2 linked regions of the Metabacillus sp. KUDC1714 genome follow. Each later gene encodes a partner of the first gene's protein in a complex. Links are inferred from orthologs where the notes say so. Each region holds a gene or a part of one and is shown on either strand. Other genes may lie near its edges.

Region 1 (11,822 bases):
ATATCTTAGAGGGTGAACTAAATAATAACGGATCGATCCATTCTCTACGACCGGCAATTTCCCATAAGCCAAAGAAACAGATAAAAATGAGAATTTGATAAAATCGTATCCATTTCTTTTCCTTATCAAGACCACGTTTGTAATTTTTGTGAAGGAAATCAATGGTTTCATTCTGTTTCAAACTGATCCAACTCCTTCCAAATTTGCTGAAATAGCTTCGAAAACGAAGGGTGTTGTCTAGCATAAAACGGTGCTAGTTCTCTCAGTTCCTTTGGTATCAAATATGTCCGGTTGATCCTTCCTGGCTTGGCGGAAAATACGTAAATACGATCACTCATCGCGATTGCTTCGCCAATGTCATGGGTGACGAGGAGGGCTGTTTTCTTATAATCTTTTAACGTTTGTACAACTAAGTCTTCAAGTCTTAGTTTTGTTTGATAATCCAATGCTGAAAAGGGCTCATCAAGTAAAAGTATTTTCGGATTTGTTGCTAATGTTCGAACTAGTGCCGCTCTTTGTCTCATCCCACCTGATAATTGACTGGGATATTGATTTTCAACATTTTCAAGACCCATCTCTTTTAAAAGAGCTAACGTTTTTTGTTTATTTTCAGTTGTTTTTTGACCAATAACTTTCAGCCCTAAAGTGACATTTTCTTCGATTGTTTTCCAAGGGAATAGATAATCCTGCTGCAACATATAGCCAATAATTGAATCAGGCTTTGTAATGATTTTATTGGCAATTGTTACAGTACCTTCCACTGGCTTAATTAGACCAGCGATGATTGATAAAAGAGTTGTTTTTCCACAACCACTTGGCCCAAGGAAGGAGATGAACTCCCCTTCCTCTACATTAAGTTTTACATCTTCAAGGGCAACAGTTGCTGAATCCTTGGAAAAATAAACATGATGAACATGTTCTACTGATAAGAATGACATGAAATGATCCTCCTTACTTTTCAACCACTTCTTCTGCATATATGGTATTCACTAGTGTGTCATAGTCAATTCGCGTTGGTAGCTCTCCAGCCTCATCCATAATATTTTGTAGGTTATCCCATTCATCTACATCTAGGATAGGATCTGTTGAAAAGGAGCCTTGTTCCTTGTAACGTTCCACAACCGTTTCAATAAGCTCTAGCTCTGTATCCTCAAATTGCGGGGCAATTGATTTAGCAATCTCGGCTGAACTTTTTTCTTGTACCCATTGCTGTGCTTTATATATTGCAGCTGTAAACTTTCTTGCTGAGTTTTCATTTTCTTTTAAAAAGCTCTCCTTGCTCATAAATGTTGTATAAGGAACTTTACCGGACTCTGTTCCAAAGGAAGCAACAATGTGACCAGTTCCTTCTTTTTCAAAGATACTAGCTGTTGGTTCAAATAATTGAACAAAATCACCAGTTCCTGAGGCAAAGGCACTTGGGATGTTGGCAAAATCAATATTTTGAATAAGCTCTAGATCAGTTTTTGGATCAATATTGTGTTGTTTTAAGACAAATTCACCAACCATTTGTGGCATTCCACCTTTTCTTTGTCCTAAAAACGTACTATCTTTTAATTGATCCCATTTAAAATTGTCTATTTTTTCACGACTTACAAGGAAGGTGCCATCTGTTTGTGTAAGTTGAGCAAAATTTATCACAGAATCACTCGACCCTTGCGCATGAACATAAATCGATGTTTCTGAACCAACTAATGCGATATCTGCTCCATCTGAGAGAAGTGCAGTCATCGTTTTATCTCCACCCCAGGTTGTCGTTAATTCTACATCAAGGCCCTCCTCTTCAAAAAAACCTTCTGCCATCGCGACATATAAAGGCGCATAAAAAATGGAATGTGTAACTTCTGCAAGTTTAATTTTTTCTGTCTTTTGTTGATTACATGCTGAAAGTGGCAATACAATAATAAGCGGAAGAATAACCAATAGCAGCCATTTTTTCATGTTGTGAACCTCCTGGATGCACTGCATCTTAAATTTTTTATTTTCACCGGAACTTAAATCAAAATCGACGATAGATGCTGATAAACTAAGGCAAAGTTGTGAATTTATAATAATTTATGAATTTCAAAAAAATGTGTGAATGCCTATTATTCTTTTAGTAACGTACAGAATTAGGGTATGTTATTAAATATCGATGAATTTGCGAGAGAAAGAGTGAACAGTAGATGAATGGTGAAATACTTAGTAAGGTAAAATATCCATCTCCAAATCCAAACATTCGACTTTGGGTGGTGACCTATCTTTCAAATCATTTAAAAGTAAAAGGACTTTTGGCAGAGCCTAATACCCCTGGGTGCTATGATGGATTTCTATATTTGCGAGGTGGGATTAAAAATGTTGGTATGGTAAGGGTAGGACGAATAATTCAGTTTGCCTCAGAAGGTTTTATCGTTATGGCACCATTTTACCGAGGTAATCAAGGTGGTGAAGGGAATGAAGACTTTGCTGGAGATGATCGTTATGATGCCATCTCAGCAATCGAACTTTTAAAAAGGCATCCAAATGTGCATTCACATCGTATCCATGTTTTTGGATTTTCAAGAGGTGGTGTTATGGCATTATTAACTGGTATTTTAGCTGAAGATGTGCGTTCTGTTGTTACATGGGGTGGAGTCTCTGATATGTTTTTAACATATGTTGAGCGTGAGGATTTACGTCGAATGATGAAAAGAGTTATTGGTGGTACACCTACAAAATTCCCGAATCGATATATGTGGAGAACACCTTTGTACGAATTAGAAAACATGAATCCACCTGTATTAATTATACACGGAGTTAAGGATAAAAATGTCTCAGTTGAGCATGCATACAGGCTTGAAAAAAGATTAAAGGAATTAAATAAACAAGTTGAAAGCTGGTACTTTAAGGGATTTACTCATTATTTTCCTCCTAAAATAAACCGTGAAACACTACATAGACTATGTTCCTGGATGAAAAAACAATAAATTAGTTTTTCTTGTCAGGACAAGGTGGTAAAATAAAATAAAATGAAATGTACCAATAAGGAGGTTTTCTTTTGGGAATGCCTGTTGAATTCAATACAATGATTGTAACAAAAGGTAAAGAACAACGAATGGAAGAAAATATATTTCTTTTAACGAAAGAAGGATATAGAATATATCCGATCGATATTCCGATAGAGGTTAGAAAAACGAAGGATGGAGAAATTGCTGGTGAGGCTATTGTAGAAAAACTTCAGCTTCATGAAAATAAAACAGTTGTAACATATCGGTTAGTTGCCCTTAATTCAACGAATTAATAAAACAAAAGATAAACCAGGTGAAAAAGTAATTTGCTTTTTTACCTGGTTTATTTGTTTTATAGTGTTCCAATCAACCTGAAATAGTTTTTATTTAAAAACTACTATTTTTAGGAAAGAGCCTAAATTAATCCTGAAGTGAAATTGGAAAAATTACAATATCATGAATTTTTGTTTGCAGGTTAGGATAAAATTATTATGTTGAAATATAACTTAAGTTATCAATTATCAGTTTAATATCTCTTTAAATAAAAGGGAGGCTGACTCATTAGCTTTTGAGTCAGCCTCCAATTCTTTTAACCTATAGGTCCACCAAATTGTTGGATTTCAGGGGAAACATGTGCAAATTTTTCAAAGTTTTTCTTAAACTGTGATGCTAGCTCTTTTGCTTTCTTTTCATAAGCTTCCTTAGAACTCCAAGTAAGATGTGGCTGAAGTTTATCATCCGGAACACCTGGAACGTGTATTGGAATGTTGAGACCAAATACTTCATCAGTTACCGTCTCAATATGATCAAGATCTCCTTCAATTGCAGCTTGAACCATTGCTCTTGTATATTGTAACTTTATTCGATTCCCTACGCCATATTCACCACCGGTCCAGCCTGTATTAACTAAAAATACTTGAACTTCATGTTCATCAATTTTTTGTCCAAGCATGTTCGCATAGCGAGTGGCTTGTAATGGTAGGAATGGTGAACCGAAGCAAGTTGAAAAGGTTGCCTCAGGAGCGGTAATTCCTCGCTCAGTTCCTGCAAGCTTACTAGTATAGCCGCTCAAGAAATGGTACATTGCTTGTTCTCTAGTTAACTTGCTAATTGGAGGAAGAACCCCAAATGCATCTGCAGTTAAAAAAACAATTGCTTGTGGATGTCCCGCTATACTAGGTGTAATAACCTTATCAATAGCATCTAACGAATATGCAGCCCTTGTATTCTCAGTGAAAAAGGAATTATCATAATCAGCTTCACGAGTTTCATTATCAACAACAACGTTTTCTAAAACGGCACCATAGCGAATGGCATTAAAAATTTGGGGCTCTTTTTCTTCCGATAAATTAATACATTTCGCATAGCAACCGCCTTCAATATTAAAGATGCCTGAAGTAGACCAGCCATGCTCATCGTCACCGATTAATCGTCTGTTAGGATCAGCAGACAAAGTTGTTTTTCCAGTTCCAGATAAACCGAAAAATAAAGCAACATCACCTTCAAAACCAACATTTGCTGAGCAATGCATTGAAAGAATATTGTTTTCTGGTAACAAAAAGTTCATAACTGAAAAGACAGATTTTTTCATTTCACCAGCGTATTCTGTCCCACCGATTAAAATTGTTCTTTTCTCAAATGAAATAATGATAAATGTTTCAGAATTTGTACCATCAACAGCAGGATCAGCTTTAAAGTGTGGTGCACAAAGAATAGTAAAAGGCTTCTCATTTGTAATCGATTTTTCATTGTCTTTTATAAAAAGCTGCTGTGCGAATAAATTATGCCAAGCATATTCATTTATGACTTGAAGAGGCAACTGATAGCGTTTATCTGCACCGGCAAAACCATTGAAAATGTATAATTCTTCTCGTTCCTTTAAGTAGTTGATCATTTTACTATAAAGCTTATCAAAGTCAGCCTCTAAAATAGGTTGATTAACAATGCCCCAATCAATTTTATTTTCGATAGAACTTTCTTTCACGATAAATTTATCTTGTGGAGACCTACCAGTATATGCTCCAGTAGTCGCTCGGATTGCACCAGTTGAGGTTAAAATCCCTTCCTTGCGTTTAAGTACTTTTTCCACAAGTTGAGCAACTGATAAATTATGTCTTGCATTATCCCCTTTTAACAACTCTGCTAATTCATTTGTCATCTCCACAATATTCATCCCCATTACCATCCTTTTCGAAAAATTAACGTAGAAAGATATATTACAAAATTCTGACTTAGTTTTAAATAGTATAACACATTATATTTAATTGAACATACTAATCGTGTGTGTTTTTTGAAAAAAAGTTTAGAAAGCAATTTTTATACTTCAAAAAGAAACTTAATAATATGTCAACAAAATGGGTAACACTAATGAATAGATTAATCATGAAAATTAATAGGAAATAATCTCTGATAACTTGCTGTTTTTTGTTGACACCATTACCCCAGTGCGCTATGATATGTCCTTGAACGGATTCTCTTATCCCGAGCTGGTGGAGGGACAGGCCCTATGAAACCCAGCAACCTGCTATCAAAGGAAAGCGGCGATTATGCCCAAATGACATTTTCCGACGCAAAGGTGCTAACCTGATGCAAGGCGAAAGCCCTTGATCGATAAGAGCGAAAGGCTATGAACGATAACAAACCTTTCCTCATTTAGGGAAAGGTTTTTTTGATAACAGAAAATAAGCGTATCTTCTTCATTAGAGTTTTACCAGGACAAGCATGTGGTAGAGGTACATAATAATTCTGTTCACAAAACATGCCAGCGTGATTCTTTTAGGTAAAAGGAAGAGTTCCGGATCAATTTGAACATGAGTATGAGGAGGAAAACTTTAACATGACTAAAAAACGTTTATTTACTTCTGAGTCTGTAACAGAAGGCCATCCAGATAAGATTTGTGACCAAATTTCAGATTCAATCCTTGATGCAATTATTGAAAAAGATCCAAATGCACGTGTAGCGTGTGAAACGTCTGTTACGACAGGATTAGTTTTAGTTGCTGGGGAAATTACAACAACTACATACGTTGATATCCCAAAAATTGTTCGTGAAACAATTAAAGGTATTGGCTATACACGAGCTAAATATGGCTTTGATGCAGAAACTTGTGCAGTTCTTACTTCAATTGATGAGCAATCAGCCGATATCGCTATGGGTGTTGACCAAGCACTTGAAGCTCGTGAAGGCCTAATGTCTGATGAAGAAATTGATGCAATCGGTGCTGGAGACCAAGGATTAATGTTTGGATTTGCATGTAATGAAACAAAGGAATTAATGCCACTTCCAATTTCATTAGCTCACAAACTTTCACGTCGTTTAACAGAAGTACGTAAAGAGGATATACTTCCTTACTTACGTCCAGACGGTAAAACACAAGTTACGGTAGAATATGATGAAAATGATAAACCAGTTCGTATTGATACGATCGTTATTTCCACTCAGCATCACCCAGAAATTTCATTAGAACAAATTCAGCGTAACCTAAAAGAGCATGTTATTAACCCAGTTGTCCCTGCAGAATTAATTGATGAAAATACAAAGTATTTCATTAATCCAACAGGTCGCTTCGTCATTGGGGGACCTCAAGGAGATGCTGGTTTAACTGGACGTAAAATTATCGTTGATACGTACGGTGGTTATGCACGTCACGGTGGTGGTGCATTCTCTGGTAAGGATGCGACAAAAGTTGACCGTTCTGCCGCTTATGCTGCTCGTTATGTAGCGAAAAATATTGTTGCTTCTGGATTAGCTGATAAATGTGAAGTTCAATTAGCATATGCAATTGGTGTTGCACAACCGGTATCGATTTCAGTTGATACATTTGGAACTGGAAAAGTATCGGAAGAAGTTTTAGTAGCTGTTGTACGTAACAACTTTGATCTACGTCCAGCGGGTATTATAAAAATGCTTAATCTACGTCGTCCGATATATAAGCAAACTGCTGCGTATGGACATTTCGGTCGTAATGATCTAGATCTTCCATGGGAAAGCACAGACAAAGCTGAAGCGTTAAGTAAAGAAGCGTTAAATCAATAATTTATAAAAGAAGAAAAGGGTCTGATGTATTTTGCATCAGACCCTTTTCTATATCAGTGTATAAGACTTAATAAGTGAATATTTTTTCTTCTATATGTGAATAAATATTGAAGCATCAAAGAAAACGTATCTAATTATGATAGTTATGTTATATCATAGTATGAGTGACGATTTGGAGGTTATACAATATGAAACAAGGGATAATCACTTGCTCCTTCATTTTCCTTTCTTTAGTTTTAAGCGGCTGTCAAGAATCAGCAAATCATCAAGAACATCAAGTCGCTTCTGAAGAGGAAGTAAAAGCACCAAAGGTTGAAATAATTGCTAGTAAACATGTTAATAAAAACGAAGAAGTACCAATCGCTGCAAAAGTATATTATGGTGATGATCTAGTGGACGATGCAGAGGTAACGTTTGAGATAAAACTTGGTGATGTTTCAGAAAAAATTGAAGCAAAACTTATTGAAACAGGTACATATGGAATTAATTATCAATTTAAGGAAGATGGTACATTCAAAATAACCGCACATACAAATGTAGAAAGTTATCATACGATGCCATCATTAGATATTCAGGTAGGAGAAGGCTCAACAGCTACGATTACAGAAAAGAATGATGAAAAAGAAAGCGAGAATGAGCACGAGCATCATGAACAAACAGAAGCGGGGCACCATCATAGTAGTGTAACGATAACTGTAGACGAATTATCTGATTTTAAGGTAAATGAAGAGGAGCAGTTATCAACAACAATTCAAGAGGGTGAACAACCATTTCCAGATGCGACGGTGAGATTTGAAATTTGGAAGGATGGAGAAGAACAACATAAGTATATTGATGCAGAAGAAGCATCGACAAAAGGGACGTACACATCTTCCTATCAATTTGAAGAAACTGGGATATATAAGATAGTAGTTCATGTTGAAAAAGGAGAGGTTCATGACCATATTGAGACTTCAGTTGAAGTTCAATAAGGGGGTGGACCTCTTTTTGTCGTAAGATTAAACACGAATTTTATCGATATTTGAAATAGTTTGAAACAATTTACATCCACCTGTCGTCTCATTAGTAAAATATTGGGTAAGTGTTTAATGTAGAAAACACGTTATTTATTCTCTATTTGCTTTTGCAAGAAGAATGGGAATTTGAATTATAAACGAAAATTAGTTAAAAGGCTAAAGGGCCTATTAACTAATTTTTCTGCATTTACTAATTTTATTTTGATTTTTATGAGTAAAGAAGTTAACATTTGTACCCTCATATCCGATGTAATAGGTAAAGACATAAAACTGTGGGGGCTACAAAATGAAAAAAGAGATGAAGTTTTATGAAAGGATTTCAGTTAAATTTCAAATTTGTCTTGCGATTTTAGCAGTAGTACTTACAAGTACGATTGGACTTCTTAGCTATATTTTTGTGAAAAATACTTTTGGACAAATTCAAGAATCGCAAGGGTTATTTTGGAGTTTGTTAGGAATACCAGCTGTTATTACGATCGTTTGCTTGTCTGTGTTTTATTTTTTCATTCATAGAAAGTTAAAAGTATTAAATCAGATCCTGATTGCTTCATCTGAAATTTCAGCTGGTCGTTTGTTTCTAAACCCTTTAAAAGAGGGAAAAGATGAATTCGGTTTACTTGCACTATTATTAAATAAGATAAATGATGACTTTCGAGCATTAGTTCACGATTTGAAGGACACAAGTTATTCCATTTCCACTTCATCATATGAGCTCTCAGCTTTATCAGAGCAAACAACAACAACTAGTGAAGAAATTGGAAATGCCCTAAATGAAATTTCAAAAGGATCAGTTTCACAGGCTTCTGATATTGAATCCACAAGCCAAAAAGCAAGTGATTTACAAGCAAATCTCACCAACATGACAGAAGGAAGCAATGCTATAATCCAATTAACAGAGGGTTGTGTAAATGCTGTTCAAGCAGGTAAGGATAGTATGATTGGCTTGCAAGTTTCCAATAAAGAGAATGCTAACATGTTAGATCAAATCAGTTTAGGAATAACGACCCTTTATCAAAGTGTCCATCAAATTTCCGGAATTGTGACAACGATTGATAATATTTCAAAACAGACAAATCTATTGGCTTTAAATGCTAGTATTGAAGCTGCAAGAGCTGGAGAACATGGAAAAGGATTTGCCGTCGTAGCGGAAGAGGTTAGAAAGCTTGCAGAAGAAACAAATAAGGCTACATCTCAAATCCAAACGATGATTCAAAATATAGAAAAGGAAACAGAAGCAACCGTGCTTGTGATGTCTCAAACAACAGAGATTTCAAGTGGCTTAAATCAAAGTGTTTTAGCATCAGAAAATGAATTTAATGAAATTTCTTCATCTATCTCAAAAATTATTGAAGGAATATCAAAGCTAAATAAAGAAATTGAAACTGTTTCAGATCATAGTTATATCATTTTAGATTCGATACAAAATATATCTGCAGTTGCAGAAGAAACTGCAGCGTCAACTGAGGAGATAACAGCGTCTGTTGATGAACAAGTGAATGCGGTAGTGACCATTAATCATTCATCAGAAAAATTAATTGCATTAAGTGAAAACTTAAATAATTCACTTAAAAAATATATGGTAGAATAAAAATCCTAATTAAGCAGTGGATTTCTTAACTGAAATCTCACTGCTTTTTGATATGTAATCAAGCAATTAAAAAGGTTTAGCTGCATCTAAAGCAGTTAAACCTAATGAATTCTTGCATTATGCATATCGAATATGATTATTCTCAAGGAGTGATTCTTCATATTCCTTTAATAAACCATCAAATATTTGATCCCAGGTTTGTGATAATGCATATTTACGAGCAGTTTCCCCCATTTTTTGACGTAATGCATGATTTTCTAATAGATGAATAATTGCTTGGTTAAATTGCTCTACATTTTTTGGCTCACATAGATAGCCTGTTACTTCTTGGTTAATAATATTTTTAACTCCACCCGAATTTGCTCCGATGACAGGTGTACCAGTAGCTAATGCCTCTAAAACAACATTTCCAAATGTTTCTGTAGGAGATGGAAAAATAAATAGGTTAGAGCTAGCATAAATTTCTGCAAGACTTTCGCCATTTAAGAAACCAGCAAAAGTCATATTTTCAGGAGCTGCCTTTACCATGTCTTCTTTAGAAGGCCCATCTCCAACGATTATCCAATGAATTTGTTTTCTTATTTCACCTGGTAGCTGTAAACAAATTTTCATAAGGGTTTCAATATCCTTTTCAGGAGCAAGACGTCCTACGTAAGAGAGAATGTATTTTTCTTTAATGCCATACTGCTCACGAATTCGTTGATTGGAATAGTTCGGATGAAATAGGCTACAATCAACGCCCCTTCCCCAAATACGTATATTTGAAAATCCCTTTCGTTTTAATTGCTCCATCGTTTCATTAGAAGGAACAAATATTTTACGTAGTGGTTTATGGAACCAATGCATATACTTCCATAAAAACTTAGAGAGAAATTGAAGATCATAATATTCTAGGTACTGATCGAAATCAGTGTGATAGGATCCTACAATTGGTATGTTCAATTTCTTGGCATAATGCAAGCCGCATAGTCCTATATTAAAAGGTGTTGCTACATGAATAAGGTCTGGCTTAAATCGTTGTAGCTCAGCCTTTACTTGAAGCATGTTTGGTAAAGCTAATCTGCATTCAGGGTATAAAAAAAATGGCAAACTTGCGAAACGATGTATATGACTGGAAAATCGATTTTCATTTGTACTAATAGGTGCAAATACTCTATATTCATACCCGTTTGCTTCAAGATGATCTGTGAATCGTTTTAATGTACGGGCAACCCCGTTAACATCAGGTGCAAAAGTGTCTGTGAAAATAGCTATTCTCATCGAATCCCCCCAGTTACAAATAAATGAAAGGTGCTATATTTTTAAAAAATATTTATCTTAGAGTAAAAATCTTCACTCAATAAGATATAGCTTAATATTCCTGATGAACTTCCAAGTAGGCATCCTGCTAAAACATCCGATGGGTAATGCAAACCTAAATACATTCTTGAAAATCCTACACTTATTGCAAGCGGTATTAGGATGAGTGCTAGCTGTGGCATAAATAAAATAAAAGGAATGATGACTGAAAAAATGGCTGTAGTATGACCTGATGGAAAAGAATGATCCTCTAAAGGATTAGCAGCTACTTTTGTTTCTAAAAGGGCAAGATACGGCCGTTTACGTGGATACAGCCTTTTCACAAGAGCAACTGGTAAATGACTAATGAGCAGTGAAAAAGCACTTGCTATGCCAGTTGCTTGAATAAGACCTCTTGTGAAAATGACAAGAAAAAGACTTACAGCAATTGTTACAATCGCCCCTCCAAGATGTGTAATAGTACGGAAATAAAAATTAAGGATCTTTTGATCGAAGTGACGATTCACACTTCGAAACAACTTGCATTCAAAATCATACATGTTAGTTATAAGCTTTGTTTTCATTTTTTAGAACGCTCCTTTATTTACTCCTTTTATATTATTTTAAGTGAGAAATATTTAGTTAATAATAAGAAATTGTAAAAATTTCCTTCACAAAGTTTTCAATTTTTTAATGAATTCTATACAAATTAAATAGAATAGTGTCATAGCGGTTTATAATTAGAAAATATCGCTCGTACGGTTGAGGAAAGAGAGAATGTATATATAAAGCGTGACTTGTTATACGGGAAGTTATTTTTATCTGTCTTCTTTGCTTCTCCCCAAATATTATGGTGGAGGTTTTACTACTAGTTAAGAATTAGATAATTGTAAGACTGATAAGGTGAGTTTTTTCGAGGAATATTATTGATCAAATGA
Region 2 (11,816 bases), 1.7 Mb from region 1 along the record:
TTTATATGTAAATAAGAGTTATGAACAAAGTTATCCACAGAATATGCACGATATTTGTAGAATTGTGTAAAACGAGTAAAAATCCTGTCATATCGGCATAGTTTAGGTTGTGTATAACTAGGATAGTTTTTAGATTTTTTGTGGATAATGTGTATAAGTCTGTTGATATGTTGGAAATAAAGGAATTATAGTGTGGATAAAAGTAAAGAAAACCTTACTGATCTCTCTATTATTATCTAGGCGTTAAAAAAATGTCGAAAGATATATGTAACTCACATTTAAAGTAAAAAACAGCGAAGTTGCTTCGCTGTTTTTTTTTAAAGTAAAGAAGTATAACTTTTATACTTAGTTTTGGTGTCTAGCTCCAGCGCCTAGCGCCTAGTGAACTTCACACTCCTTATACGCTAAGTCAACATCGAATCGCTAACGCTCTTCGTGTTTCCTTTATCTCATACGGAGTGCTCTTGTTTCTCGTCGCTGAGCAAGCCGCTTCCGCTTTTCTTAGTGTAACTCTTCCCATTCATTCATTAAATTTTCTAGCTTTGATTGAAGAAGTTCATTCTCAGAGTTAATTCTTTGTACTTCTTCATGATTTTGATAGATGTTTGGATCACAGAGAAGAGCTTCATTTTTTTCAATTTGTTCCTCTATATGACCTATCTCAGCCTCGATCTCTTCTATTCTTCGTTGCTTCTGTCTTTCAAGCTTTTTTTGTTCTTTTTCTTGTTGATAGGAAAGTTTACCTTCTGGCTGTGCTGTCATCACCTTTTGAGAAGCTGATTTCCCCCCAGCCTCCTGTTCTAACCGTTCTAGCTCTAATTGTTCTTCCTTTTTAGTTAGGAAATAATCATAGTCTCCTAAGTACTCTCTCAAATGATTAGGTGAGAGTTCAAATACTTTTGTAGCGATTCTATTGATAAAATAGCGGTCATGTGAAACAAATAAAATTGTTCCAGGGTAATCAATTAATGCGTTTTCTAAAATTTCTTTACTATCTAGGTCAAGATGATTTGTCGGTTCATCTAGAATAAGAAAGTTCGCGTTTTGAAGCATTAGTTTTGATAGTGCAAGTCTCGCCTTTTCTCCACCACTGAGAGTTGAAACAGACTTTAAAACATCGTCACCAGAAAATAGAAAGTTTCCTAGAACTGTACGAATTTCCTTTTCCGTCTTCTGTGGATATTCATCCCAAAGCTCGTCCAGCACACGCTTATTAGATGTTAAATCTGCCTGCTGTTGATCGTAATAGCCAATTTGCACATGGGAGCCAAGGGCAAATGAGCCAGTTAATGAGTCAAGCTTCTGAACAATAGATTTGAGTAATGTAGATTTACCAATACCATTTGGACCAACTAGTGCGATACTATCACCACGTGAAATAGAAAAGGATATGTTTGAAATGACAGGATGAACCGAGTCATATGAAACAGAGATGTCTTTAGCCTTTAAGACATCATTTCCACTTTGTCTTTCAATATCAAATTGAAAGTTGGCTGATTTTTCGTCACCAAGTGGCCTATTCATTAAATCCATTTTCTCTAACTTTTTTCTTCTGCTTTGTGCAAGCTTAGTTGTCGAAGCACGGGCTAGGTTACGTTGGATAAAGTCTTTTAACTTAGCTACTTCTTCCTGTTGTCTTTCATAGCTTTTAAGCTCTTTTTCGTAGTTTTCTGCTTTATACTGTAAGTAGCTGCTGTAATTACCGAGATATTTTGTACTCGTATGTCGACTAATCTCGTATACTTGAGTTACAATTTTATCCAAAAAGTATCTATCATGAGAAACAATTAAAATCGCTCCAGGGTAGTTTTGCAAGTATTGTTCAAGCCATGTCAAAGTTTCAATATCTAAGTGGTTAGTTGGTTCATCTAATATTAAAAGGTCAGGGCTTGTTAATAGTAATTTCCCTAGTGCGAGGCGGGTTTTTTGGCCACCACTCAACGAAGATATTTTAGTACCTGGATCAAACTCGCTAAATCCGAGTCCATGAAGGATAGATCGAATATCAGCTTCATATTGATATCCACCGTTTTCTTTGAATTTCACTTGTAAGATGTCATATTCTTTTAGGAGTTTCTCAAATTTAAGTGATTCATGGGCAGGGTCAACTGTTGCCATTCTTTGCTCAACAAGTCTCATTTCCTTTTCCATTAACTGAAGCTCTTTAAATACTAAATTCATTTCTTCCCATATTGATAATTGAGATTCTAATCCCGTATCTTGAGCTAAGTAGCCGATTGATACATCTTTTGGTTTAATGATATCACCAGAATCATGTGACATGACTCCAGCAATTATTTTTAAAAGGGTTGATTTTCCGGCCCCATTACGTCCCACAATGGCAACTTTGTCTCTTGTTTGTACTTCTAGCTTAATATTCGATAAAATAGGGTCAGCGCCGAAATATTTACTAAGTTGATTTATTTGTAACAATATCATTGTTTTCACCTCTACTAATGCTTTAAGTTTAGCTTAATAGGGACATATGGGCAACAAAGATACAATAGATATCTATATTGTTGGACGGAGTGTTCTTTTTCTACGTCTCTTAGCAAGGCGCTTGCGCTTTTGTTCTCGTTTAGGAAATTATAAAATTCTTAAACTGTGGATAAGCGCACGAGATTCAGCTCCAGCGCCTAGCCCCTCGAGGTCATAAGCTAATTTAGAATTGAAGGCAAAGAACGCCTTCTATTCTAAATCATCTTATGCTTGTCGGGGCTGTTCAAGGCGCTTGCGCTTTTGGTCTATCCATATAATTGTCACAATAACAAACAGACAGATTTTAAAAAATAGTGTATAGTCTACGTATAAGGAGATATGAATATGTCAGAATTTACCCATTTTAATGAGCAAGGCAGAGCGAAAATGGTTGATATCTCTGCAAAAGAAATAACAGTTAGAACAGCACGTGCAAAGACAAGCATTCAAGTGACAAAAGAGGTATATGAAAAGATCACCAATCATGAAATTGGAAAAGGTGATGTATTATCTGTTGCACAGGTTGCTGGTATAATGGCAGCTAAACAAACATCAAATGTCATCCCTATGTGTCATCCTATTCCAATTAAAGGTGTAGATATTGAGTTTGAATGGGAAAAAAGTGATAGTACATATATACTTTTGATAAGTTCAACTGTAAAAACAAAAGGCAGTACAGGTGTCGAAATGGAAGCGTTAACCTCTGCAAGCATTTCAGCGCTTACAGTTTATGATATGTGTAAAGCTGTGGATAAAGGGATGGTTATCGGACCAACCTATCTAGTAGAAAAAACTGGTGGCAAAAGTGGAGATTTCATCAGGGAAGATATAATGAGCTAGTGAATAACAAATAGTTGATTGATAAAACATCTTAGTTAAAAGCAACTAGTTCTTTGCAATAAATATTTATTATGTTGCGCCGTTCACGCCGCCATATTGGTGTTGGGCTTGTAGTTATACACAGTTCTTCCCTTCATTTTGGATGGTGACGTTGGTACGTCATAGCACGTTTTGTATGAATGTGAGGGATAAAGAGTGAATATAGAACAATCTAAAATTCCGCAGGCAACCGCTAAGCGTTTGCCTTTATATTACCGGTTTTTAAAAAATTTACACTCATCTGGTAAGCAGCGTGTTTCTTCTGCCGAGCTAAGTGATGCTGTAAAGGTAGATTCTGCCACTATTCGGAGAGATTTCTCATATTTTGGTGCGCTAGGTAAAAAAGGGTATGGTTATAATGTGAATTATTTGTTATCCTTTTTTAGAAAAACATTAGATCAAGATGAAACAACGAAGGTATGTTTAATAGGTGTCGGTAATTTAGGGACAGCTTTTTTACATTATAATTTTACCAAGAATAATAATACTGTTATTTCACTTGCATTTGATGTTGATAATAAGAAAATTGGAACAGAAATTGGTGGAGTTCCTGTCTATGATTTAGATCATCTCGAAGAAATTATTCCAGAGGATGTAACTGTAGCAATTTTAACAGTACCTGCAACTGTCGCTCAGTCTATTACTGACAGACTTATTGTCAAAGGAATTAAAGGGATCTTAAACTTTACTCCGGCTAGATTAAATGTTCCAGATGAAATACGGATCCATCATATTGATTTAGCGGTTGAGCTTCAGTCGTTAGTTTATTTTTTAAAACATTATCCTAATGAAGATAAATAATAAAGACAGGGAGGTGGATTTCGATGCCAACACTTGGATTCGGAAGCCTATTATTAATTGCATTTGTTGCATTACTTATTTTTGGACCAAAAAAGTTACCTGATCTTGGTAAAGCAGTAGGTAATTCATTACGTGAATTTAAAAATGCAACAAAAGGTTTAGCAGATGATGAAGAAGATGATGTGAAAAAGATAGAAAAGAAGGACGAAGTCAAGTAAGATAGGATGAAACCGATATGAAAAATAATGAAATGTCGGTCATTGAACATATAACAGAGCTTAGAAAACGACTTGTTATTGTTGTCGTTTTCTTTTTCATAGCTATTATTGCTGGCTTTTTACTTTCAAGACCGATTATCGTTTATTTACAGCAAACAGATGAAGCAAAGAATTTAACACTAAATTCGTTTAATTTAACAGATCCATTAATGGTTTACATGCAATTTGCGTTTCTTATTGCATTTGTCATAACGTCACCTGTTATTTTGTATCAGCTATGGTCGTTCGTTAGTCCGGGCTTATACGAGAAAGAAAGGCGCGTTACTTTAAGTTATATCCCAATGTCACTAGGGTTGTTTTTTGTCGGGGTTTCCTTTTCATATTTTATCTTGTTTCCATTTGTGGTTGATTTTATGGAAAGGATCTCGAATGATCTAGAAGTTAATCAAGTAATTGGAATTCATGAATATTTTACTTTTTTATTGCAGCTAACTGTTCCGTTTGGGCTGCTGTTTCAGTTACCTGTAGTTATTATGTTTCTTACAAGATTAGGAATTGTTACGCCGATGTTCTTATCTCAGGTGCGAAAATATGCCTACTTTGTTCTACTTGTCATTGCGGCACTTATTACACCACCAGAATTAACATCACATTTAATGGTTTCGATACCGTTGTTTATTTTATATGAAATTAGTATTTGGGTATCCAGAATTACATATAGGAAAGCTCAGAAGCTAAGGTTCGAGGAAGAGAATGCAAAAAATGAGACTGAATAAAGTCTCATTTTTTTTTGTTCATTTTTTTGATTTTACTAGATAGGATAAACATTCTAATTGCCACTCCGATATCAAAGGTTGCAATTAGAATTAAAACGATTGTCGGAAAAGAAAAAATTCCATTTTCAGCACTGTTAATTGCTAAATACGTAAACAGCAACCCCATCGTTAAATAAAAGAATCCCATGGATATAGGGTTTGTTCTCATGTTAAAAGGCCTCCAATAATAACTTGCACTTGCTGCATGTCTTCAACTTGCTTCATCATTTTTTCAATGTCCTCACGAAATACAGTTTGAACTATGATTACCATCGTATTCATTGCCACATGGGCAAAGATAGGTACTATGATCCGCTTTGTTTTTACATATAAAAAGGCAAAGGTAAAACCCATCGACGCATATAAAAGAAGGTGCTGAGGCTCACCATGCAAAAGCGAAAAAAGAAGTGAGCTGATAAGGCCAGCAATGATAAAGTTCGTCCTTTTATATAACACACCAAAGATTATTTTTCGGAAAATGATCTCTTCTAATATCGGTCCGATAATTGAAGTAACAATAATGACTAATGGTGTTACTTCGATGACACTAACAATCATTTCTGTGTTTTCTGATCCAGGCTCTACACCAAATAGATTAATTTCGATGTTTGCAGCAAGGCTCTGGGCGAAAATAGCTAATAAGAATCCGCCAATTGCCCAACCGACAGAAGCGCCAACAGATGAAGGTTCCCCGCGAAGTAAACTCTCATTCTTACGTTCTTTCCTTAATAAAAAGAGAATAATGATAAACGCAAGGGTAAAGCTAAAGATTGTCCAATATGCAAATCTTTCAACCTGTGTAGCTCCTATATCTAAATAATGAAATAATCTGATCCCAGCAACCCCTGAAAGCTGCATGAGCATATATGTTAATAAAATAAACCAATAATGCTTTTTCATAGAGGCCTCCTTCATTTGACTAATGATGTGATATTTGACAGAACATCTGATCACGGAATTGAACATGGGCAAAATTAATCAAACCCTATTGTATCATACCTTTCAAATATCATATGTATGATAACTATGGTGAATTAATCAAAAGATGTTTATTGTATTTACAATTTAGACATAATCTTTTAGGCAAGTTCTTCAAAAAAATTTTAACTTCAGACTTGAAATTAGAAGAGATCTTATATAATATAATAATTGTGTTAGCACTCAAGGACAACGAGTGCTAATAAAAAGGAAAAATAATCATTTTTTAACGAATTTGAGGAGGTTGTTTCACTTGTTAAAGCCATTAGGTGATCGCGTTATTATCGAGTTAGTTGAATCAGAAGAAAAAACTGCTAGTGGTATCGTCCTTCCAGATAGTGCGAAAGAGAAGCCACAAGAAGGTAAAGTAGTAGCTGTTGGTACAGGTCGTGTATTAGATAGTGGAGAAAAAGTAGCTCTTGAAGTAGCAGAAGGCGATCGTATTATCTTCTCAAAATATGCTGGTACTGAAGTGAAATATGAAGGTACAGAATACTTAATTTTACGTGAAAACGACATTTTAGCTGTTATCGGTTAATAGAAACAGCACACATATCATAGAAAACATTTAAAACTTTGAGGAGGTCTTGTAAAAATGGCTAAAGATATTAAATTCAGTGAAGATGCTCGTCGTTCAATGCTTCGTGGTGTTGATGCATTGGCAGATGCTGTTAAAGTTACATTAGGACCTAAAGGACGTAACGTCGTATTAGAAAAGAAATACGGTTCTCCTTTAATTACAAATGATGGTGTTACAATTGCGAAAGAAATCGAATTAGAAGATGCTTTCGAAAACATGGGTGCTAAGCTTGTTGCTGAAGTTGCTAGCAAAACAAACGATGTTGCTGGTGACGGTACAACAACTGCAACTGTTTTAGCTCAAGCAATGATCCGTGAAGGATTAAAGAACGTAACTGCTGGAGCAAATCCAATGGTTGTTCGTAAGGGAATTGAAAAAGCAGTTGCTGTTGCTTTAGAAGAGCTACAAGCTATTTCTAAACCAATCGAAGGTAAAGAATCTATTGCACAAGTTGCTGCAATCTCTTCTGCTGATGAAGAAGTAGGTCAATTAATCGCAGAAGCAATGGAACGCGTTGGTAACGACGGAGTTATCACAATTGAAGAATCTAAAGGTTTCTCTACTGAATTAGAAGTAGTAGAAGGTATGCAGTTTGACCGTGGTTATGCATCTCCATACATGGTAACTGATTCTGATAAAATGGAAGCAGTTCTTGAAAACCCATATGTATTAATCACTGATAAAAAAATCACAAACATTCAAGAAATCTTACCTGTTTTAGAGCAAGTTGTTCAACAAGGTAAGCCTCTATTATTAATTGCAGAAGATGTAGAAGGTGAAGCATTAGCTACTCTAGTAGTTAACAAACTTCGCGGAACATTCAATGCAGTAGCAGTAAAAGCACCTGGCTTCGGTGATCGTCGTAAAGCAATGCTTGAAGATATTGCGATCTTAACTGGCGGTGAAGTTATCACTGAAGAATTAGGTTTAGATCTTAAATCTGCTAATATTGATCAATTAGGCCGTGCATCTAAAATTGTTGTTTCAAAAGAAAATACAACAATCGTTGAAGGTGCTGGAGAAGCTGAACAAATTGCAGGCCGTGTAAGCCAAATCCGTGCTCAATTAGAAGAAACTACTTCTGAATTTGATAAGGAAAAATTACAAGAACGTTTAGCTAAACTAGCTGGCGGTGTAGCAGTAATCAAAGTTGGTGCTGCAACTGAAACTGAATTAAAAGAGCGTAAACTACGTATCGAAGATGCTCTAAACTCTACTCGTGCTGCAGTAGAAGAAGGTATCGTTTCTGGTGGTGGTACTGCTCTAGTAAATGTATATAACAAAGTAGCTGCACTTCAAGAAGAAGGCGATACTCAAACAGGTATCAACATCATTCTTCGTGCACTTGAAGAACCAGTTCGTCAAATCGCACACAATGCAGGACTTGAAGGGTCTGTTGTTGTTGAGCGCTTAAAGAAAGAAGAAGTTGGAATTGGCTTCAACGCTGCAAACGGCCAGTGGGTAAACATGTTTGAAGCTGGTATCGTTGACCCAACTAAAGTAACTCGTTCTGCGTTACAAAACGCAGCTTCTGTAGCAGCAATGTTCTTAACAACTGAAGCTGTTATCGCTGACAAGCCTGAAGAAGGTGGCGGCGGCATGCCTGATATGAGTGGCATGGGTGGTATGGGTGGTATGGGCGGCATGATGTAAAAAACATCATAAAGCCTTGATATATAGGGATTTTTAAGAATAAAATTATAATTTTGCCCATAGGTAGGCAAAAAATGCTCACTTTTTTCTCGAAAATCACCATATCAGAGAAGGTCTTTCATCAGTTTACAACTGGTTGGAGGCCTTTTTTTCATTTTGGCGGTCATATGAGCGTAGATATTCAATGTAACATATCACTTTACATAAAATTAAATCTTAACGGTAATCCTAAACAAAAATGCGTGAAAGGGGATTACTGATGGATTTAAATCCAATGGATATTTTAAAACCCATTAATTTAAGCACAAAAGAATTAGATGAATCTCAATCTTTAACATCAGTTGAAATGGGTAAACTTTGGGCTACTTATAATGGAAACAGCATGTCTATTCAAATCCTAAATTATTTTCTTCAACATTGCAATGATGAATATATTAAGACGCTATTGGAAAATGGTATAGCATTAAGTAGGGATTTTATACAGAGGATAGAAGGTTTTTTTAAAAAAGGTAATTTCCCAATACCTGTAGGATTCACTAATGATGATGTAAATCTAGGTGCCCCACGTTTATACGAAGATGTATTTTATGTACACTATTTGAAATATGCAGCTAAGGCAGGGCTTAGTATTTACGCCGTAGCAATTCCATTAGTAATGAGGGAAGATATAAGAGAATTTTTTGTTTATTGTATGCAATCTACAACTATCTTCTTGGGGCAGATAAATGAGGTTTTATTTGAAAAGAAATTAATTTCAAAGCCTCCTATTATTCCAACACCTGAAGGAACTGATTATATTCAAAAACAGAATTACTTAAAGGGTTTTGTTGGTGATATCCGACCATTACATGCATTAGAAATTACTCATCTTTATGATAACATTGAAAATAACACAACAAGTAAGGCATTATTATTGGGATTTCATCAGATCGTTAAGGATGAAAAGATAAAGGCTTTGTTTAAACGAGGTTTAGACATGACTGATAAAGCAGTTAAGCAGTATATGGAAAAACTTCATAAAGAAAACCTATTATCACCGTCATTTATCGACCATTTAGTCACAACGTCTACATATCCACCTTTTTCCGATAAAATAATGTTATTTCATAAGGTTGACATGTTCTCCATGAAAATAAGGTCGTTTGGAAATTCACTAGCGGTAAATGGAAGAAGAGATATAGCAATGTTATATGGAAGAACTCTCATAAACATAGGATTGTTTGTTGATGATGGTGCAAATATTTTAATTGATAAAGGGTGGATGGAATCACCTCCTAAAGCATATGATCGGACTTAACTATTAGCCAATTTGCAAGCTTCATGGCTATTTAGGTATTTTAGAACGTTAATGGAAGCATGCTTAAACAAGCTAATCGCTTTTTTGCTTAATTTTATAAAACAGCTTGTGAAATTAACTCTCTGAGAGGTAAGTATCTGTTAATTTTAAAAAATTCAATCATCTGAAGAAAATTTCTTTTAAGATTTTTGGTTGCTCACAAAAGAAGGTTCTAAAGCTTCTTCCTTTAACCAAGAAAGAAACTTCAGAACCGTGCCATTCTTTAGTTCGCATTGTAACCAACAAATCTTGTTTATTTAGTTCCCACCAAAAGCTTCTGGAATCATCGTGAAGCCTTCAATGACAGTATCTTCTTCCACTTCAATCATGAGGTAGCGTTTACCACTTAAATGAACTTGTTTGACGTATCTTAAATCTTGTGGACTAATAGAAATGTTCGCTATTTTCGTGTTGATTTTAATTGATTTTGAAGTATATTTCGGGATGACGCTACTTGCTTTTAACTCATATTTGTCATCATCAATTACTTTTTGGAAGGCTGTTTCTACCTTTTCCCCATTTATATCTTCAAGGCCGCTTATCTTTAAAACACGTTCAATGTCTTTGGAGTCTAATTTTGGTTGTTCTTCTTCTTCATTTTCTTCTATCATACGGTTAATCTCTTCATACACATTAGAAAGAGTAGATGTATTTAATTGATCTCCTGTTGCTTCTTTAATAATTTCCTCAAAAACAATTTTGTCATCTTTTGCAGTCATTGTTTCTTCGCCATTTAAAACTTCCTCGATGAATTGGTGATCCGGCTCATGTACCTTTCCAGATGAATACAGAATGTGGTTGACATCTGCTACATTATCGGTAAAACAAGGAAATAGAAAACCGGCGATTGGAGCATTAAGGTTAATAATTGGGTCGACAACAAAACTGTACTTGAACTCTCTCTCGACATAGTCAAAAAGCAATTCTTTTTTTGGTTCTTGTGTATTATTTAGACTGCACAGAATGAATGGATGGGAGTAAACGGTATCTCGTTCACTTATCTCAGCCTCTTCATTTTTTCGTTTTGTTGGCTTTAAATATTCACCACGAATGAATGTAATGACAATATCCATCTCGTATTGTTGATTTACAAGCATTTTTCCTACAATTTTTAACATTTGCTCTTTCCAACCGTCCAAATCGCTGAGTAATCCTTGATGCAAAATTAGCTGACTGTTATTTTCAGCATCACGTTGAAACTTTAATTCAAAGAGCTTTTCATCCAATTGGCCGGCAAGTAATTTTTTAAAGTTATTCAAAAATAACTCTTGTTGATCTTGGTCAAGCATTTCAAAAGGTTGACTTTGGTGATGATAAATGTCACTTGATTCCTTCATAATATATACATTAAAAATTTCGGAGATCTTGAGTAAATCATTATTTATTTTGAATTGTTTTCGAATCTGAGCTATGTCTTTTTTGTTCATGACTAAATACACTCCTAAGCTTTACCTGATTTGTAAATTAGAAGGTAGAGAGTAAATCATTACTGAATTGATTTGCTCTCAACATCCTTGAAAGTATCATTTATTTTAACATAAATTGTTTTATATAATTAGGTGTACTTAAGTGTGAAGGGAATTTGCTTCCGAGGTATAGAGAGTCTAAAAAGTTCTAGAAAGTTCTAAAATATTTTGAATAGAGTTGTATTTTAAATGGAAAAGTGTCAAATTTGAATTTTTTATTATCGTTAGATATATTGTTCTAATGACACGGGGGGAATCATGAATGAATAGATTGATGCTTTTTTTATGTATTGTATGGGGTTTTAATTTTGTTATTATGAAGCTGGGCAATGATGTGTTCCCACCTGTTTTGTTTGCAGCCTTTCGGTTTTTGCTTGGGGCAATTGTACTTTTTGGGTTAACCTATATTAAAAAAATCCCGCTGCCAGGTAAACGGGAACTTAAATGGTATATTCTCTGCGGCTTTCTGCAGACAACTTATTTTAACATTGCTATCCAAATTTCATTAAATTATATAAGCGCGGGGCTTACTTCTGTTTTAACCTATAGTATGCCATTGTTTCTTTCACTTATGGCAAATTATTTCATTCCTGGAGAAAAATTGACTGTAAG

The links.
Region 2: the proteins of metK (region 1) and groL are in contact, whole or in part, in a cryo-EM structure (PDB 8P4O), measured with the Escherichia coli proteins. The link is inferred for Metabacillus sp. KUDC1714 from one-to-one orthologs.

The regions. Positions count from the first base shown.
Region 1 is NZ_CP055263.1:562,493-574,314, reverse strand. The notes cover bases 4,931-7,902. They hold metK (methionine adenosyltransferase), read left to right. Parts: upstream 4,931-5,802; coding sequence 5,803-7,002; downstream 7,003-7,902. Other genes in these bases: HUW50_RS02770 (FixH family protein), read left to right, coding at 7,191-7,902; pckA (phosphoenolpyruvate carboxykinase (ATP)), read right to left, coding at 4,931-5,139. Outside these bases: HUW50_RS02805 (ABC transporter permease), read right to left, coding at 1-181; HUW50_RS02800 (ABC transporter ATP-binding protein), read right to left, coding at 168-938; HUW50_RS02795 (ABC transporter substrate-binding protein), read right to left, coding at 952-1,941; HUW50_RS02790 (alpha/beta hydrolase family protein), read left to right, coding at 2,166-2,945; HUW50_RS02785 (DUF2584 domain-containing protein), read left to right, coding at 3,017-3,259; more of pckA, read right to left, coding at 3,556-4,930; more of HUW50_RS02770, read left to right, coding at 7,903-7,973; HUW50_RS02765 (methyl-accepting chemotaxis protein), read left to right, coding at 8,305-9,606; HUW50_RS02760 (glycosyltransferase family 4 protein), read right to left, coding at 9,724-10,866; HUW50_RS02755 (phosphatase PAP2 family protein), read right to left, coding at 10,908-11,468. UniProt on the Escherichia coli protein: Catalyzes the formation of S-adenosylmethionine (AdoMet) from methionine and ATP.
Region 2 is NZ_CP055263.1:2,234,627-2,246,442, forward strand. The notes cover bases 6,118-9,083. They hold groL (chaperonin GroEL), read left to right. Parts: upstream 6,118-6,764; coding sequence 6,765-8,402; downstream 8,403-9,083. Other genes in these bases: groES (co-chaperone GroES), read left to right, coding at 6,423-6,707; HUW50_RS10775 (DUF3231 family protein), read left to right, coding at 8,677-9,083. Outside these bases: HUW50_RS10730 (ABC-F family ATP-binding cassette domain-containing protein), read right to left, coding at 502-2,439; cyclic pyranopterin monophosphate synthase MoaC, read left to right, coding at 2,824-3,318; HUW50_RS10740 (redox-sensing transcriptional repressor Rex), read left to right, coding at 3,514-4,158; HUW50_RS10745 (twin-arginine translocase TatA/TatE family subunit), read left to right, coding at 4,182-4,376; twin-arginine translocase subunit TatC, read left to right, coding at 4,394-5,152; HUW50_RS10755 (YdiK family protein), read right to left, coding at 5,157-5,360; HUW50_RS10760 (CPBP family intramembrane glutamic endopeptidase), read right to left, coding at 5,357-6,091; more of HUW50_RS10775, read left to right, coding at 9,084-9,699; HUW50_RS10780 (DUF4317 domain-containing protein), read right to left, coding at 9,996-11,165; HUW50_RS10785 (DMT family transporter), read left to right, coding at 11,467-11,816.